Regions from separate parts of the Arthrobacter caoxuetaonis genome, predicted to be linked through region 2. Evidence: riboswitches for the same ligand, from Rfam matches in the RefSeq annotation. Region 2 holds a riboswitch; each other region holds the start of a gene.

Region 1 (5,615 bases), 1.7 Mb from region 2:
ATGACATCATTGCCCTCGGCGAGCAGATCGTGAAGGCACTCTGGAAGCTGATCGGCGTCGAGATCCAGACCCCGATCGCCCGGATGACCTACGCCGACGCCATGGCCCGCTACGGTTCGGACAAGCCGGACCTGCGCTTCGGCCTGGAACTGACCGAGCTCACCGAGTTCTTCAAGGACACCACCTTCCGCGTCTTCCAGGCACCCTACGTCGGCGCCGTGGTCATGCCCGGCGGTGCCTCGCAGGCCCGCCGCACCCTCGATGCCTGGCAGGAATGGGCCAAGCAGCGCGGTGCCAAGGGCCTGGCCTACGTCCTGGTTCAGGAAGACGGAACCCTCACCGGACCGGTCGCCAAGAACCTCACCGACTTCGAGCGCGAAAACCTGGCAGAGAAGGTCGGCGCCAAGCCCGGCGACTGCATCTTCTTCGCCGCCGGCGACGCGTCCTCGGCGCGGGCCCTGCTTGGCGCTGCCCGTGTTGAAATCGGCCACCGCACCGGCCTCATCGATCCGAAGGACTGGGCTTTCGTCTGGATCGTTGACGCCCCGATGTTCGAGCCCGCCGCCGCGGCCGTTGCCGCCGGTGACGTCGCCGCAGGCGAAGGCGAGTGGACTGCGGTGCACCACGCCTTCACCTCCCCGAAGCCCGAGTTCATGGACACCTTCGATACGGATCCCGGCTCGGCCCTGGCCTACGCCTACGACATTGTCTGCAACGGCAATGAGATCGGCGGCGGTTCCATCCGTATCCACCAGCGCGATGTGCAGGAACGCGTGTTCAAGGTCATGGGCATCTCCGAGGAGACCGCCCAGGAGCAGTTCGGCTTCCTGCTCGAAGGCTTCAAGTACGGCGCTCCGCCGCACGGCGGCATCGCCTTCGGCTGGGACCGTGTGGTGGCCCTGCTGGCCGGCGCCGACTCGATCCGCGACGTCATCGCCTTCCCGAAGTCCGGCGGCGGCTACGATCCGCTGACCTCCGCTCCGGCGCCGATCAGTGCCCAGCAGCGCAAGGAAGCCGGCGTCGACTTCAAGCCGGAGAAGAAGCAGGACAAGCCGGCCGAGGCTCCCGCTTCCTAGCCCGACCCAGCCTGCATAAGGGCCCGGCCGCCACTTAGGCGGCCGGGCTCTGTGCTTTAAGCGTCTGTGCTTTTTAGGGTTCGGCGGGTGGAGCGCTCATGCCCGCCTGACGGCGCAGGTGCTGCCGCAGGCCCGGGATGGCGAAGTCCACTTTGCCGTGTCCGGTGGACTCGATAAGTCCGGCTGCCAGCAGCCGGGACCGGTAGTTGGCCACCAGGTTGGTTTTCGCGCCAAGGCGGCGGCCGATGTCGCCGGCCAGGGACGGGCCGTCATCCACCGCCATGGCTGAGAGAAATTCCCGGTCCTTGGCCGACGCCGTCGCCAGGGCTGCCTCAATGACGGTGCGCGCGTTGCGCCGGTGGGCTGCGTCTATGGCCCGCTGGACGGCATCCGTTCCGAGGTGGCCGGCCTGCGTCTCCGCCTCCCGCCAGAGGAAGTAGCCCACCAGCTGGATCAGGAACGGATAGCCGCCGGTCGCCTGTGCGGCACGGCTCACCAGATCGGGGCTGATCTGGAAGTCGGCGCCGGCAAAGGTCGAAGCAAAGGACTCTTCAACCTCCCGCACAGCAGCGGCATGCAGGTCGATCTTGTCGGCCCGACGCAGGAACGTCGCCACGCCCTCGTTCAGCAGATCCGAAACTGCCGCTGGCAGCCCCGCGAAGACCAGTCCGATCGGCAGCCGGGCCTGGATGAAATGCTGCACGCTGGCGGCAAGCTGCGCGAGCTCGCTTCGGTCAGCGGCGTGGATCTCGTCCACGCTGATGATGAGGCCGGTGCGGTGTTCGTCCAGGAGGGTCAACAGTTCCTCCCCGACACCGCGCCACGCGACCTGCCGTTCGGGCGGCAGCTGGGTCGTAATGCTGAAACCGGCAGCTGCGAGGGCGGTGATGCGGCGGGTCTTGGGCCCGTCCCCCAGTTCCTCGGCCAGGCGGCGCATCGATTCGCCAATGCGGCCGACGAATCCCGGCGTGGCGGTCTCGGAGATGACAGCCCAGCCGCTTTCGCGGGCCAGGTCATGTGCGGCGCCGAGCATGACGGTCTTGCCGATGCCCCGTGCACCGGTAAAGATCGTCAGCAGGCCGGGGGCGCCGGACCCCAAACGGAGTCCGTACTGGAACTCATCCAGCACGCCCTCCCGTCCCAGGATTTGCGGGGGAGTGGCCCCGGCGGAAGGTCGGAACGGGTTTTCCATGCGGACAGACTCCTGTGAGTCGCTGTGTGCTTTGTGAGTTTGCGCGGGCTCGATGAGTCTATATGAGTTCTGTGAGTTTGAGGCTGGTCAGGCGAAGGCAGGGACAGCCAGATTGCGGAACGCCGAACCGTGGAAGACCAGCGGCTCATAGGCATCCCCGTGGGCGGAATAGCCGTGAACCCGAAGCAGGACGACGGCGTGGTCCCCGGCCGGGACCTCATTCTCCACCGATGTCTCCAACCAGAGCGCTGCCTCGTCGAGGAACAGGGCGCCGGAACCGGCGTTGTGCAGATCGAGTCCGGCAAAGCGGTCGCCGTCGCGGGAAGCGATCTGGCGGCAGACGCCGTCGTGCCCGGAACCCAGGACGGAGACTCCGATCCGGCCCGCCGAACGCAGTACCGGCCAGGTACGGGAGGTGTTCTGCACGGCGAACATCACCAGGGGCGGATCCATGGAGACCCCGACAGTAAAGGAGGAGGCCACGATTCCCTGCGGGGCGCCGTCAACTTCGGCGCAGAGTGCTGCGATTCCGGACGGGAAGCGCCCAAAGGCCTGGCGCAGTGCATTTGGCTGGAGATCGGTTTCGAGTGCCATGAAGATTCCTCTGCCTGACGCGCAGCCTGCGGCAAGGAGCCGGATGCGGCGCTGTACTTGCCGGACCGGGAGATCCACCGGAACGGCCGAATCGTCACCTGGAGCACCCCGCTACGGCGAGAGGGTTGCCGTCCAGCCGGCCAGGGCCTCTGGCTGGAACTCTTGATTCTGGCTACCAATCTAGGGGCGCGGTATCCCGCGCGCAAACCCGCGCTGTGAGGCGTACACACGCCGCAACAGTTCGTAACGGGCTGTCTTAGGGCGCGCGCTATTCCGGCAGCAGCTCCAGGGATGTGTCCGCCGCGGCCGAACCGGGACGGTCCCGGACGCCCATCTTCGCCAGCGCCAACGGTCCCAGCACACCTCCAGCCAGCAGAACTGCAGCGAAGACCAGGCAGGCTGCCAGCCAGGAGCCCCCGGCGTAGACGAAGCCCGCCAGCAGCGAACCAATGGCCGCGCCGAGCAGGCCCGCGTTTCCTAGGATGCTCATCGCCCGGCCGAGGCGGCGCGGGTTCAGTTCCGCGGCGACTTCCCCGTACATCGGCAGCAGCAGTGCCCAGGAAACGCTGGTGAGTACCCAGAGCGCGGCGGCGCGTCCTGGACCGGCCCGGGATCATCTTCCGGCGACGTCGGACGCCTGCGCGGAGCGCAAAGCAGCACGACCAAACGCTTCGGAAGAGAGCAGGCCAGCCATGGAACCTGAGTCACGGTCCGGGAACTCTGCGGCAAGGGCGCGGATGGACACCCAGAAGAGGGCCCCGCCCACACCGCCGAGGATCGCTGCGCCGAAGGCAACGGACAAGGAACCGGCCAGCGTGTAGCCGAGACAGCTCACGGCATAGAGCAGGGCGCCGGACGCCGCGGTGACGGTCCTCGGGCGCTTATCCGCCAGCCAGCCCGCTGCCGGACGGGCGGCAACCGACACAAGGAGTTCGGCCGCGACCAGGATCCCGATCGCTTCCGCGCCGATCCTAGCCAGCAACGGACACGGGAATGGGAACGGTGCCGCCCCGGCCAGCCATTACAGTGTCCGCATGAGACAACGCTGGTTCAAACAGGTAGACGTCTTCGGCAACAAGCCGTACCAGGGCAACCCGCTTGCCGTAGTGCTGGACGGGGAGGGCCTCGACGACGAGCAGATGCAGCAGTTTGCCCGCTGGACGAATCTGTCGGAGACGACCTTCGTGCTCCCGGCCATCCAGGACGAGGCTGACTACCGGGTCCGGATCTTCACGCCCGGAGGGGAGATACCGTTTGCCGGGCACCCTACGCTGGGCACCTGCCACGCCTGGACGGAAGCGGGAAACACCCCGATGAAACCGGGCCTCGTGGTCCAGGAATGTGGAATCGGCCTGGTTCCCCTGCGCGTCAATGCCGGCCTCGCTGCGTTCGCGGCGCCCCGCCTGATCCGCACCGGACCCGTGGAAGAGGACATTCTGGCCAGGGTCACAGCCGCCCTGGGCCTGCGGCCGGACCAGGTCAAGGGCCACCAGTGGGTGGACAACGGTCCGGGCTGGCTGGGACTGCTGCTCCCTGACGCCGAAACGGTGCTGTCGCTGACGCCGGACCATGCAGCGATTGGCGGCCTCCGGGTGGGGGTTATAGGCCCGCAGCCCGAATCGGCGGAGACGGACTTCGAGGTACGTGCCTTCGCGCCCGGCCTGGGTGTCTCGGAGGACCCGGTCACGGGCAGCCTCAACGCAGGCCTGGCCCAATGGCTGATCGGCCAGGGCATCGCCGAAGAACGCTACACCGTCACCCAGGGCACAGCCGTCCACCGTTCCGGCCTGGTGCGGGTGTTCACCCGGGAGGGCCGGATCTGGATCGGCGGCGAGTCGGTCACCTGCATCGACGGTTCCGTCACGCTCTGACCCGCGAGAGGCCAGTTACGGCTCGTTTCAGCGCTGAAAAGAGCCGTAAGTGGCCTCTCGGCGGGGCGGTAGCCTTGAAGCGTGAATGACTTGTTCAGCAGCGATGAGGACCAGGACCCCGGGGACGGCGGCGACGCGGCCGGGGAACGGGACGACGACGGGGCCCGGCAGCGCCCGCGCAGCCCCCTGGCGGTACGCATGCGCCCCCGCAGCCTGGATGAGGTGGTGGGCCAGCAGCACCTGCTCACCCCTGGATCACCGCTGCGGACCCTTGCCGAAGCGCCGCAGGGCGGACCGGCGGGCCCGTCCTCGGTCATGCTCTGGGGCCCTCCGGGAACCGGCAAGACCACACTTGCCCACGTGGTCGCCCGCGGCCCGGGCCGCAAATTCGTGGAGCTCTCGGCAATCACCTCCGGCGTGAAGGACGTCCGCCGGGTCATGGATGAGGCCCTGACATCCAGGGACCTGCACGGCGTCACAACCGTGCTCTTCCTCGACGAGATCCACCGCTTCAACAAGGCACAGCAGGATGCGCTGCTGCCCGGGGTGGAGAACCGCTGGGTGGTCCTGATCGCGGCGACCACGGAGAACCCGTCCTTCTCCGTTGTTTCCCCGCTGCTCTCCCGGTCACTGCTCCTGACGCTCAAGCCGCTCACCGAAGAAGACATCGCGGGCCTGCTGGTCCGCGCCGTCAAGGATGAACGCGGCCTCGCCGGCCGGGTGGAGCTCAGCGACGAAGCACTCGAGCACCTGGTCCGCCTCGCGGCCGGGGACGCCCGGCGCGGGCTGACCGCGCTGGAAGCCGCAGCCGGCGTCGCCTATTCCGAACGTGATCCGGACGTGGAGGTTCCTGCCGTCCTCCTTGAGCATGCCGAACAGGCC
Region 2 (5,615 bases):
GAAAGCGGGGACGGGGAGGAATACACCCCCGAATCCGAGGTGGATGACCTGCTGGCCGTCGTGCAGGCCGCGGGTGGATCGGCGGACCTGCTGGGAACCTCCTCGGGAGCGATCCTTGCCCTCCGCGCCGCTTCGGAATCAGCGGTTGTCTCCAGCGTCATTGCCGTCGAACCGCCGCTCTCCCAGGAAGGCGCGGCAGGGCCTGACATCCGGCCGCAGCTTGAAGCCCTGATCGACGCCGAGGACCGGGCGGGAGCCGTGCGCCTGTTCCAGGAGTCCATCGGTGTTCCGGAGGAACTCATCGAGCAATCCGAACCCTCACCTTTCGAGCCGGCGGCGCACACCATCTCCTACGATCTCACCCTCATGCTGGAAACCGACATCCAATCCCTCACCGGCATTCATGTTCCGGTCCTGGTGCTGGCCAGCAGCGGCAGCGATGCCCGGCTGCAGGGCTGGGCCCGCGAGACGGCCGAAATCCTCCCGGAGGGTTCTTTCCAGTTGCTCGAGGGATCCTGGCACGGACTGGACGATGCAGTGCTTGCCGAGGCGGTCAACGACTTCCTGGAATAAAGGCCGCGGACGCCTGATCGACCCGTCGCAGGACGGCGCGTACGCTGTAGACCCGTTGAGTTCCAACCGGAGGGAGGGCCAGAATGGCACACCGCAATGATCCCGAGGTTATATCCCGCCTGCTCTCATCCAAGGGACGCTGGGCAGTGGTAGGTCTCTCGAACAATCCGCTGCGTCCGGCAGTCGGCGTCTCCAGATTTGTCCAGGACTCGCTGGGGATGGAGATCGTCCCGGTGAACCTGGCGGGCGACGACGTCTTCGGCAATAAGGGCTACACCAGGCTGGCCGAGATCCCGGGCCAGATCGACGTCGTCGACTGTTTCGTGAATTCGGCCCGGGTGGGGGACATTGTGGACCAGGCCATCGATATCGGTGCCAAGGCCGTCTGGCTGCAGCTCGGCGTCGTGGATGAGGCGGCCGCCCAGCGCGCCGCCGAAGCGGGGCTCGACGTCGTCATGGATACCTGCCCCGTCATTGAAGCGGGACGCTTCGGGCTCTAAGGCCCCGCCGGACCGGCCGGGCGCAGGTCCACCGGCAGTGAACGGTGGGTTTTCCACGCCGTGAGCATCTGGTCCCGGGTGCCGCCGGGGTGGGAGGCGTGCCAGTCCCGGGAGAACCGGTTGAGCTCAAACTGCGGCCCGATTGGCCGGGCATCCCCTGACCGGGTGGCATGCCAGTGATCCAGTGCCGCGGCGAGCGTCGCAGTGCCGTCATTGCCGGCGAAGAACGCCCGCATGGGCGCATCAAACCGGAAACCGGGTCCCAGCGCATTGACGAAGAACTCCCGGAGCACCTGGCTGCACGGATGCCCGGCAGGAACCACCGTATGAATCGTCAGCGGCGGGACCAGCGGCGCAGGCCGGCGCGGTGGGCGGGCGGGCGCTTCGGTCCGGGGCCGTCCGGCCAGGCAAGCCGCGACGCGTGAGCTGACAGTGGCCTTTGAGCCGGCAGCGCTGAGGCCGTTTGCCCGGGCGAAGCCCTGCAATTCCTCCTTCAGCCAATACCAGCGGAGGAACTCCGTCTCGCTGAGATCCCGCGCCGTAGACGGAAAACTCTTGGTGACCCAGGTGATGCACGTCACGCACGGACGCACTGCGTCATGTGCGGTCACAACATTGCGCGGGCTCCCGCCAGCGGTCAGCATGAACCCGTAACCATCCAGAGCGGCTGAGAGACCTGGCTCCGTGACGCCGCAGCAACCCCTTCCGTAATTCATTCGGAGCAGAGGGGTGCTACCGCCAGGACCGATGGAGAAGCACCCGCTATCTTTTGGTCCCCTTCAAACGTGCTCCGGCGCGCTGAAGCTGTGGACTCCGCGGCGCGCGCCTTCACAACCTGAAGGAGGAGAGCATGATCCGGATCGAGAATGTTTCGACCGTTTTTGACACCGGCGGATCCAGTTTCACCGCCGTGGACAACGTGTCCCTGGACATCCCCAAAGGCAGCATCCAGGGCATCATCGGGTTTTCCGGTGCGGGCAAATCCACGCTGCTGCGCAACATCAACCTCCTGGAACGTCCCACCTCGGGCCGGGTCCTGGTCGACGGAACGGACCTGACCGGCCTGGCGGATGCCGAGCTGCGCGCAGCACGGCATGAGATCGGGATGATCTTCCAGCACTTCAACCTGCTGAACAACCGCACGGCCGCGCAGAACGTGGAGCTCTCGCTGAAATTCGCGGGAGTGAAGAACGCTGCCGAGCGCCGGCGCCGCGCACTGGAGGCGCTCGCCGTCGTCGACCTCTCGGAGAAGGCAGGAACCTACCCGGCCAAGCTCTCCGGCGGGCAGAAGCAGCGGGTTGCCATCGCCCGGGCCCTGGCCACCCGGCCCAAGGTGCTGCTGTGCGATGAGCCGACCTCCGCCGTCGACCCCCGCACCACCGCGTCCGTGCTGCAGTACCTTTCCGACGTCAACGCGCGGTTCGGCATCACGATCGTGGTGGTGACGCACGAAATGAACGTCATCAAGGCCATTGCGGACAACGTGGCCGTCATGGAGGAGGGACGGGTCGTGGAACAGTTTGCGCTCACGGAGCTCGTCCGGCCCGGGTTCACCCCGGCCACCTCGATCGGACGGTACCTGATCTCCGACGAGATCACCCTGGACCGGGCTGCCCGCCGGGAAGGAGCCCGCGTTGCTTGAGCGCATTGCCGAAGTCTGGCCCGAACTGCTCGCGGCACTGGGCCAGACCGGAACCATGCTCGTCGTCGCCATTCCGCTGGCAGTTCTGATCGGAACCCCGCTGGGAGTCCTGCTCTTCGCCCTGGGACCGGACGGACTGGTCCACAAACCCCGGCTTCACCGGGTGCTGGATTCACTGGTCAACCTGGTCCGGTCCTTTCCGTTCCTGATCCTGCTGATCGCCATCATTCCGTTCACCCGGTTCGTGGTGGGCACCACCATCGGCACCGCGGCGGTAATCGTGCCGCTGACCATCAACGCCATCCCCTACTTCGCCCGGTTCGTGGAACAGAACATCACCGCTCTCGGCGGCGGCGTGGTGGAGGCCGCCCGGTCCATGGGAGCCACCCGCGGGCAGATCGTCCGCGATGTCCTGCTGGTCGAAGCGCGTCCGGCCCTGATCAGCTCCGTCACCATCATGACCGTCAGCTTCATCTCCTACTCCGCCATGGCCGGCCTGGTGGGCGGCGGCGGAATCGGCGACTTCGCCATCCGGTACGGCTACTACCGCTACGAAACCGGGCTGATGTTCACCGCGATTGTGCTGATGGTCCTGCTGGTCCAGGCCGTGCAGCTGGGCGGCTCCTGGTTCTCCCGCCGCGCTGACAAGCGCCTCTAGCTTCTCCTCCAACCGACTTCTACAGAACGGAACCACCGTGAGCACTCCGAGTACCCGTTTTTCCGGGCCCCGGCCGCGCCTGCTGCTGAACGCCTTCCTGATGAACACCACCAGCCACATCCGCGGCGGCCAGTGGCGCCACCCTGACGCCGGACAGCACCGCTTCAACGAACTGGGGTTCTGGACGGACCTGGCCCGCCAGCTCGAAGACGCCAAGTTCGACGCCCTCTTCTTCGCCGATGTGGTGGGCCTGTACGGAAACCACGACGGCGGCTGGGCCTCCCATGTGCGCCGCGGGCTGCAGGTGCCGGCCAACGATCCGGTCCTGCTCCTCGCCGCGCTGGCAGGTGCCACCCGGAACATTGGGCTGGCCGCGACGTCGTCCGTTGTACAAAGCCATCCGTTCCAGTTCGCCCGGCAGATGTCCACGCTGGACCACCTCTCCGGCGGCCGTGCCGGCTGGAACATCGTCACCTCCGTCCTGGACAACGCGCACCGCAACTTCGACGGTGACGGGCTGACCGGGCACGACCGCCGCTATGACTGGGCGGATGAATACACCGACGCGGTCTACAAGCTCTGGGAAGGATCCTGGGACGACGGCGCGCTGGTCCAGGACAAAGCCAGCGGCGTCCACGCCGACCCGGACAAGGTCCACAAGATCCATCACCGCGGCGAGCGGTACTCGATCGACGGACCGCACCTGAGCTCGCCCTCCCCGCAGCGCACACCGGTGCTGTTCCAAGCCGGCAGCTCCGGCCGCGGGCAGCAGTTCGCGGCCGCCAACGCCGAAGCCACGTTCATCTTCGCACCCAACCACGCCCACGCCGCGAAGGTTGCCGCCGGGGTCCGTGCCCGCGCCGCCGAGGCCGGGCGGCTTCCAGATGACATCAAAGTCTTCACCGGGCTGTCCTTCGTAGTGGGCGGAACCGAAGCCGAAGCGCAGCGCAAGAAGGCCGAACTGGACGAATACCTGGACCTCGATGCCGTAATCGCGCACATCGGCGGGGGCCTCGGCATCGACCTCGGCGGGCTAGACCTGGACACCCCGCTTGGTGACGTGCAGACCGAAGGCGGCCGCGGCGTGCTGCAGGCCATCATCGACTCCACACCCGGCGGCAACCCCACCCTGGCCGACGTGGCGCGCTACCGCACCGAAGCCCAGCAGGTCACCGGCACCCCGGAACAGATCGCCGACGAGCTTGAACGCTGGCAGGATGCCGGCGTGGACGGTATCAACATCATCAACGGCATCCTGCCCGGCTCCTACACGGACTTCATCGAGGGGGTACTGCCCGAACTGCGCCGCCGCGGCCTGGCCCAAAGCGAATACGCCCCCGGCACCTTGCGCGAAAAGCTCTTCGGAGCCGGCCCGCTCCTCAACGAGCGGCACCGGGCCGCTCAGTTCCGCGGCGCCTTCACGTCCGAAAACACCCTTTCAGCTTCAGGAGTTACCCAATGACCGCCAGCCTGCTCACCCGCTACGGTTACAGCCCCGCCCCGGACGCGGCGCGCTGGTTCGCCGTCGCAGACGAGGTTGCCGCGATCCTCGGCGTTGACGCGCTGGAACGCGACGCCGCCAACAAGCCGCCGTTCACGGAAGTTGAAATCCTGCGCCGGTCCGGGCTGCTTCCGCTGACCATTCCGGCCCGCTTCGGCGGTACGGGAATCGGCTGGAGCACCGCCTTCGAAATTGTGCAGCGGGTGGCCCGCGCGGATAACTCGATCGGTCAGCTGCTGGGCTACCACTACATTTTCCAGGCCTTCCCGTTCATTGACCTGGACGAATCCCGCGGCCAGGCCCTGGCGGACGAGTGCCTGGACCACCAGTGGCTCTGGTCCTCCACAGGGACGCCCCAGGGACCGCAGGCCACCGCCCGGCGCACTGACGGAGGTTACCTGGTCACCGGCCGGAAACCCTTTGCCACGGGCAGCCGGGTTGCGGAGAAGATCTACGCGCGGGCAGTGCTCGACGGCGGGGACCGGCTGGCGCTGGTGATCGACACCGCCTCCGACGGGGTTCTCCGCCACGACGACTGGGACGTGCTGGGCTCCCGGCTGACCGCCACCAACACCATCGAGTTCCGGGACGTGTCTGTGCCGGACGCAGCCGTGATCACCAACCTGGGAGCGCACGACGGCGAGCGGGAACCGCACCAGGTGCTCACCACCCCCGCGTTCCAGCTGCTCTTTGCGCACGCCTATCTGGCGGCCGCGGAAGGCGCGGTGCTCACTGCCCGGG
Region 3 (5,615 bases), 1.0 Mb from region 2:
CCGGCACGGTGGATTCAGGACGTCGTCATCACGCCGCTGGCTACCTTGGACGGGGTGGAGCTGACGGTGCTGGCCGGCGGTTCCGGGGCCGGCGGTTCGGGCCCCGGGGACAGAGCGGAAATTACCGTGACGGCCGCAGGCACCGAGGTTGCCCGAGGGTCTGCCGCTCCCGGAGAGCCGCTTCAGCTGGCGATCCCGGAGCCGAGGCCCTGGAGCCCTGAGGATCCCTTCCTTTATTCGGTGGGCGTGACGCTGGGGGACGACGCCGTCGAGAGCTACTTCGGCCTGCGCACCTTTGGCCGCGGAGCCGGCCCGGACGGACACCAGCGCCTGCTGCTCAACGGGCGGCCGTATTTCCACGCCGGACTGCTGGACCAGGGGTACTGGCCCGACGGGCTGTACACGGCGCCGTCGGACGCGGCCATGGTCCACGACATCCAGACAGCCAAAGACCTGGGCTTCACCATGCTGCGCAAACACATCAAGATCGAACCGCTGCGCTGGTACCACCACTGCGACCGCCTGGGGATGCTCGTCTGGCAGGACCTGGTCAACGGCGGGGAAGGTGACGGCAGGGCACAGGAATGGGTTCCGCTGCCCGGCCGGGGGAGCCGGAGCGACCGGCGGTATGCGAAGTTCGGCCGCAGTGATGCCGCGGGGCGGGAATCGTTCCGGCGAGAAATGCGGGAGACGGTTGACCTGCTTCGCAGCGTGCCCAGCATCGCGCTCTGGGTCCCGTTCAATGAAGGCTGGGGACAGTTCGACGCCGCTGCGATCGCCGCCGAGCTGGGCGCACTGGACCCTACCCGCTGCATCGACCACGCCAGCGGCTGGCACGACCAGGGAGCGGGAGACGCCAAGAGCCTCCACGTCTATGCCGTGCCGTTCCACATCCGGAAGCGCTGGCAGCGAGACCCCAGGGCGATCGTGCTTTCCGAGTACGGCGGCTTCAGCCTTCCGCTGGACGGGCACACCTGGAACAGCAAGGTCTTCGGCTATGGCAAGACCCTCCGCACGTCCGAAGAGCTCGCCCATGCCTACTCCAACTTGCACCGGACCCAGATCCTTCCCGCCGTCAGCCAAGGCCTCGCTGCCAGCGTCTACACCCAGCTCACCGACGTCGAGGATGAGGTCAACGGCCTGCTCACCTACGACCGCCGGGTGCTGAAGGTGGATCCGGCCGTCGTCCGTGAACTGAACTCTGAGCTTTTGGCGGCTGGGTCGGCTTTGTGAACCTGAGAGCCGGAGTGATGCCTGGACCAGGCCGGCCGGGGCGCCCGCGGGTTTGAACACCTCGGACCAGCTCCAGCGGAGAAACCCTACGCCTGTGGCCCGGATTGCGTCCTCGCGCCAGCCTGTCTAGGCGCGTGGGCGCAGTTGTGGAAGGCCGGCTCGGAGTAACGCCTGGACCAGACCGTCCGGGGCGCCCGCGGGTTTGAACACCTCGGACCAGCTCCAGCGGAGAAACCCTACGCCTGTGGCCCGGATTGCGTCCTCGCGCCGCTTTTCCTGCAGCAAGGCATGTTCGGGCTGAGTCCCGCCATCTGTCTGAGTCTTTCCGTACTTCACTGCGCCGTCGAATTCGCCAACGAGTTCCTGCTGCTTCCAGAAGAAATCCGTGCGTCCAAGCAGACGTCCGCCAGGAGAATGAAAACTCTGCTGCAGCTCCGGAGCGGGGAAGCCATTGCGGTGGATGACGGCGCGGGAATAGGACTCGCCGGGAGATTCGGACCTCTCATCGGCGAACGTGATGACGCGCATCGCTCTCACACGCTTGGCCTGTGTAGGCAGGCCCTGCGCCAGCTGCCGCAGGGCGTCCTTCTCCAGGGCCTGGAGACCTCGCCGCCGGTCGGGGCGGATGACGTGGTCCATTGCCGGAACTGCTTGCTCGAAAGGCAGGTAGGCAGCCATATCAAGGACGGTTTGTGCCTTGGAAGTGACGGGCAGTCCGTCGACCGTAGTCAGCGGCTCCAACAGGCGTCTTCGAGCCCAGCGGAGGTCACCGCGGCGGTGGCCGTTGACGGGAGGCAAAGCCAGCAGCATGACCTCAAGCGGCGTTCCGATCGTCGGAATTCCCCAGATCACTGCCGCCGACTGCTGGATGAGGACCCGTCGAGTCCTTCCGGATTGTACGGCCGCCGCAAGTCTCAGGCGCTCGCGCTCCCAGGGGCTAAGCCCCGCCCAGGACTGTCCATCCAAATAGACACCGGGCCTGATCCGGACCAGCTCACCCGTGGTGCACCGAAGCGCAAGGGAACGGCGTCCGGGCCCATCACGATCGGCATCGACGGAGTAAAGCAGGTTTGCGCACATGGATCCAGCTTCGAATGCTGCGGGTCAACCGCGGGAACCAGTTGCTGATCTGTGGAAAAGGTCAGGCCTTAGCAGCAGGTGGTCATCGGCAGAAAGACTGCGTTGAGGGCGGAATCGTCCGTTAGGGGAGAATCTGGGCACGGCGCCAAGCAGTATTTTCCCCGGATGGCCAGAAAGACCCGGAACGCAGCGAAATCGTGTCACAGGGTGCAGCGTTTTCCCCGAGTACAGTGTTTTGGGGGACATAGTGCAGCGAAACCCCGAAACGCAGTGAAATCCCGGCCTCGAAACACACGAATCCGGCCTCGACGCCCCAGACGGACCTCGAAGCAGCGGAACCTAGATCTCGACGAGACCCTTGTCAGTCCCGAACGTCACAGACATGATGCCGGGGGTTCCCTTGGGGGAGACCCAGGTGACGTCAAGGCCGTCGAGCGGCTTCTCCACCGGCTGGCCGAGCCACTCGGTGACGCGCTGGGCGGAGCCGGCAATCGTGAGGGATTCAAGGGAGACCGTGCCGGCAAAGGCACGGGAGGGGTGCAGGTCCGCCTTGTCCTCATCCCAGCGGAGCATGTACGGGACCTGCGGGTCGGCGATCAGGCCATTGATGCCGATCTGCTGCCAGGTCAGTTCCTGGCCGTCGGGGAACTTGCGGTTTCCGGGGACGGCGGAGCGGCCGAGCCGTTCTTCGAAGGGTGCGAGGTCCTCCACGGCGACGCACCATCCCATCCAGCCGCCGCCTGCCTCGGAGCGTGCACGGACGGCCTGGCCGAAGGGTGCCTTGTCGGAAGCGGGATGGTTCAGGACCTCAACCACTTCCAGATACTGGTGGTTAGCCAGCGGAATGATCATGTTCCGGGTGCCAAAGCGGGGGTGCACCCCGCCCTTGACGAAGTCGGTTCCAAGGGCAGAAGCAATACGTTCCGTGGTGGCCAGCAGGCCGTCGGATTCGCAGGCATAAGAAACATGATCCAGGCGCATGCGAACATCTTGGCACGTTGTGACCTGTGTCTCGACCAAGGCAAGCCTTAGCTCGGCAAAAGGTATCTGGATCAGCGGATTTTTCCCGGATTCACGCTGCGTCATATGGGTTGCGCAACTCCGGCTCCGTTGGTTCTATAGGTACAGGTCATGAGTGCCAGCAGATAGCCCCGGCTTGCTGGCCGGCAACCCTCCAACCGCGGTGGGGTGCCCCGGGTGAAGACCTGGCTGGACACCACAAAGGGTGTCCGGCAAGCGCGGGCCACACGTCTGGTACCGGAGTTCTTCCGGCATCGGTACCTGTGGGGCCCCTGGTCATTAAGGGAGCAACATGTCTGCCAACTGGTCATTCGAAACCCGCCAGATCCATGCAGGACAGGAGCCCGACGCCACCACCGGCGCCCGTGCCCTTCCCATCTACCAAACGACGTCCTTCGTTTTCCCCAGCGCGGAAGCTGCAGCGAACCGTTTTGCGCTCGCAGAGCTGGCTCCGATCTACACCCGGATCGGCAACCCCACGCAGGAAGCAGTGGAGAACCGCATCGCCTCCCTGGAAGGAGGTGTTGGGGCCTTGCTGCTTGCCTCCGGGCAGGCCGCGGAAACCTATGCGATCCTCAACCTGGCCCAGGCAGGGGACCACATTGTGGCCAGCCCCAGCCTGTACGGCGGAACCTATAACCTCTTCAAGCACACGCTGAAGAAGTTCGGCATCGACGTCACCTTCGTCGCCGACCCGGACAACCTGGACCAGTGGCGCGAAGCCGTACAGCCCAACACCAAGGCCTTCTTCGGTGAAGTCGTCTCCAATCCGCGCCAAGACGTCCTGGACCTGGAAGGACTCTCCGCTGTCGCGCATGAGGCGGGCATTCCCCTGATCGTGGACAACACCCTGTCCACCCCGTATCTCATCCGTCCCATCGAATGGGGAGCGGACATCGTGGTGCACTCCGCCACCAAGTATCTCGGCGGGCACGGCACCGCGATGGCCGGCGTGATCGTGGACTCCGGCAACTTCGACTTTGCCGCCGATCCGGAAAAGTTCCCCGGCTTCAACACCCCTGATGAGAGCTACAACGGCCTGGTGTATGCCCGGGACCTCGGGGTCAACGGTGCACTGGGCGCCAACCTGGCGTTCATCCTCAAGGCACGGGTCCAGCTGCTGCGCGACCTCGGCTCGGCAGTATCTCCGTTCAACGCTTTCCTGATCGGCCAGGGCCTGGAAACCCTCAGCCTCCGGCTGGAGCGGCACGTGGAGAACGCCGTCGCCGTCGCGGAATGGCTGGAGGCGCACGACGACGTCCTTTCCGTCGCGTACGCAGGCCTGGAGTCCAGCCCGTGGTACGAACGCGGGCGCAAGTACGGGCCGCGCGGCACCGGTGCGATCGTGTCCTTTGAAATCGACGGCGGCGTTGAAGCGGGCAAGCGCTTCGTCGATGCGCTCCAGCTGCACTCGCACGTGGCGAACGTCGGCGACGTACGCTCGCTGGTGATCCATCCGGCGTCGACCACCCACAGCCAGCTGGGGGCGGAGGCCCAGGCGGCAGCGGGAGTCAGTCCGGGCCTGGTGCGGCTCTCGGTCGGGCTGGAGCACGTGGATGACATCATCGCGGACCTCGATGCCGGATTCCGCGCCGCCAAGGGAGCATGAAGTACAGCGTGACAACGTATCCACCCGCAGCGCAGCACCCCGTCCACACTCTCGACGGGGTGCTGCAGTACGCCTCGATCGGTGAACTCGAACTGGAGACCGGAGGGCGCTTGCCCGACGTCGTCCTGGGCTACGAAACCTGGGGCCGCCTGAACGGTGACGCCTCCAACGCCGTCCTGATTCCGCATGCCCTCACCGGCAGTACCCACGTGGCGCAGGGCAGCACCGAGGAACCGGGCTGGTGGGACGGCCTCGTGGGGCCGGGGCGGACCGTGGACACCGATCGTTTCTTCGTGGTCTCCATCAACATGGTTGGCGGCTGCTACGGCTCCACCGGCCCGGCGTCGGCGGATCCCCACGGACTGCCCTGGGGATCCCGTTTCCCGTTCGTCACCATCCGGGACTCGGTTCGCGCCGAGGCGCGGCTGGCGGACCAGCTGGGCATCCGCCGCTGGCACACGGTGCTGGGCGGATCGCTGGGCGGAGCACGCGCGCTGGAGTGGGCAGTGACTGAACCTGACCGGGTGGCACGGTGCGCGGTGATCGCGGCGACGGCGGCGAGCACGGGGGAGCAGATTGCCTTTGCCCAGGCCCAGATCGAAGCCATCAGGCTGGACCCGGACTACAACGGCGGGGATTACTACAACGGTTGCGCTCCGCTCGCCGGACTCGG

The links. Region 2 has a riboswitch for S-adenosylmethionine ahead of NF551_RS01000 (methionine ABC transporter ATP-binding protein). Riboswitches for the same ligand answer to the same signal wherever they lie in the genome.
Region 1: it holds a riboswitch for S-adenosylmethionine, as region 2 does, so the genes downstream of both, NF551_RS09245 (flavin reductase family protein) here and NF551_RS01000 (methionine ABC transporter ATP-binding protein) in region 2, are expected to answer to the same signal.
Region 3: it holds a riboswitch for S-adenosylmethionine, as region 2 does, so the genes downstream of both, NF551_RS05555 (bifunctional o-acetylhomoserine/o-acetylserine sulfhydrylase) here and NF551_RS01000 (methionine ABC transporter ATP-binding protein) in region 2, are expected to answer to the same signal.

Annotation. Positions count from the first base shown of each region.
Region 1 is NZ_CP099466.1:2,023,324-2,028,938, reverse strand. Features, by position in the region: gene aspS (aspartate--tRNA ligase) at 1-1,076, shown strand, start outside; gene NF551_RS09250 (ATP-binding protein) at 1,150-2,268, opposite strand; gene NF551_RS09245 (flavin reductase family protein) at 2,356-2,862, opposite strand; SAM riboswitch class IV at 2,911-3,030, opposite strand; partial or broken gene NF551_RS09240 (MFS transporter) at 3,131-3,436, opposite strand; gene NF551_RS09235 (MFS transporter) at 3,476-3,844, opposite strand; gene NF551_RS09230 (PhzF family phenazine biosynthesis protein) at 3,897-4,733, shown strand; gene NF551_RS09225 (replication-associated recombination protein A) at 4,815-5,615, shown strand, end outside.
Region 2 is NZ_CP099466.1:192,312-197,926, forward strand. Features, by position in the region: gene NF551_RS00985 (alpha/beta fold hydrolase) at 1-573, shown strand, start outside; gene NF551_RS00990 (CoA-binding protein) at 657-1,073, shown strand; gene NF551_RS00995 (SAP domain-containing protein) at 1,070-1,684, opposite strand; SAM riboswitch class I at 1,725-1,827, shown strand; gene NF551_RS01000 (methionine ABC transporter ATP-binding protein) at 1,924-2,715, shown strand; gene NF551_RS01005 (methionine ABC transporter permease) at 2,708-3,373, shown strand; gene NF551_RS01010 (NtaA/DmoA family FMN-dependent monooxygenase) at 3,411-4,835, shown strand; gene NF551_RS01015 (acyl-CoA dehydrogenase family protein) at 4,832-5,615, shown strand, end outside.
Region 3 is NZ_CP099466.1:1,232,062-1,237,676, forward strand. Features, by position in the region: gene NF551_RS05540 (glycoside hydrolase family 2 protein) at 1-1,233, shown strand, start outside; gene NF551_RS05545 (hypothetical protein) at 1,360-2,085, opposite strand; gene NF551_RS05550 (VOC family protein) at 2,653-3,294, opposite strand; SAM riboswitch class IV at 3,441-3,558, shown strand; gene NF551_RS05555 (bifunctional o-acetylhomoserine/o-acetylserine sulfhydrylase) at 3,626-4,942, shown strand; gene metX (homoserine O-acetyltransferase MetX) at 4,939-5,615, shown strand, end outside.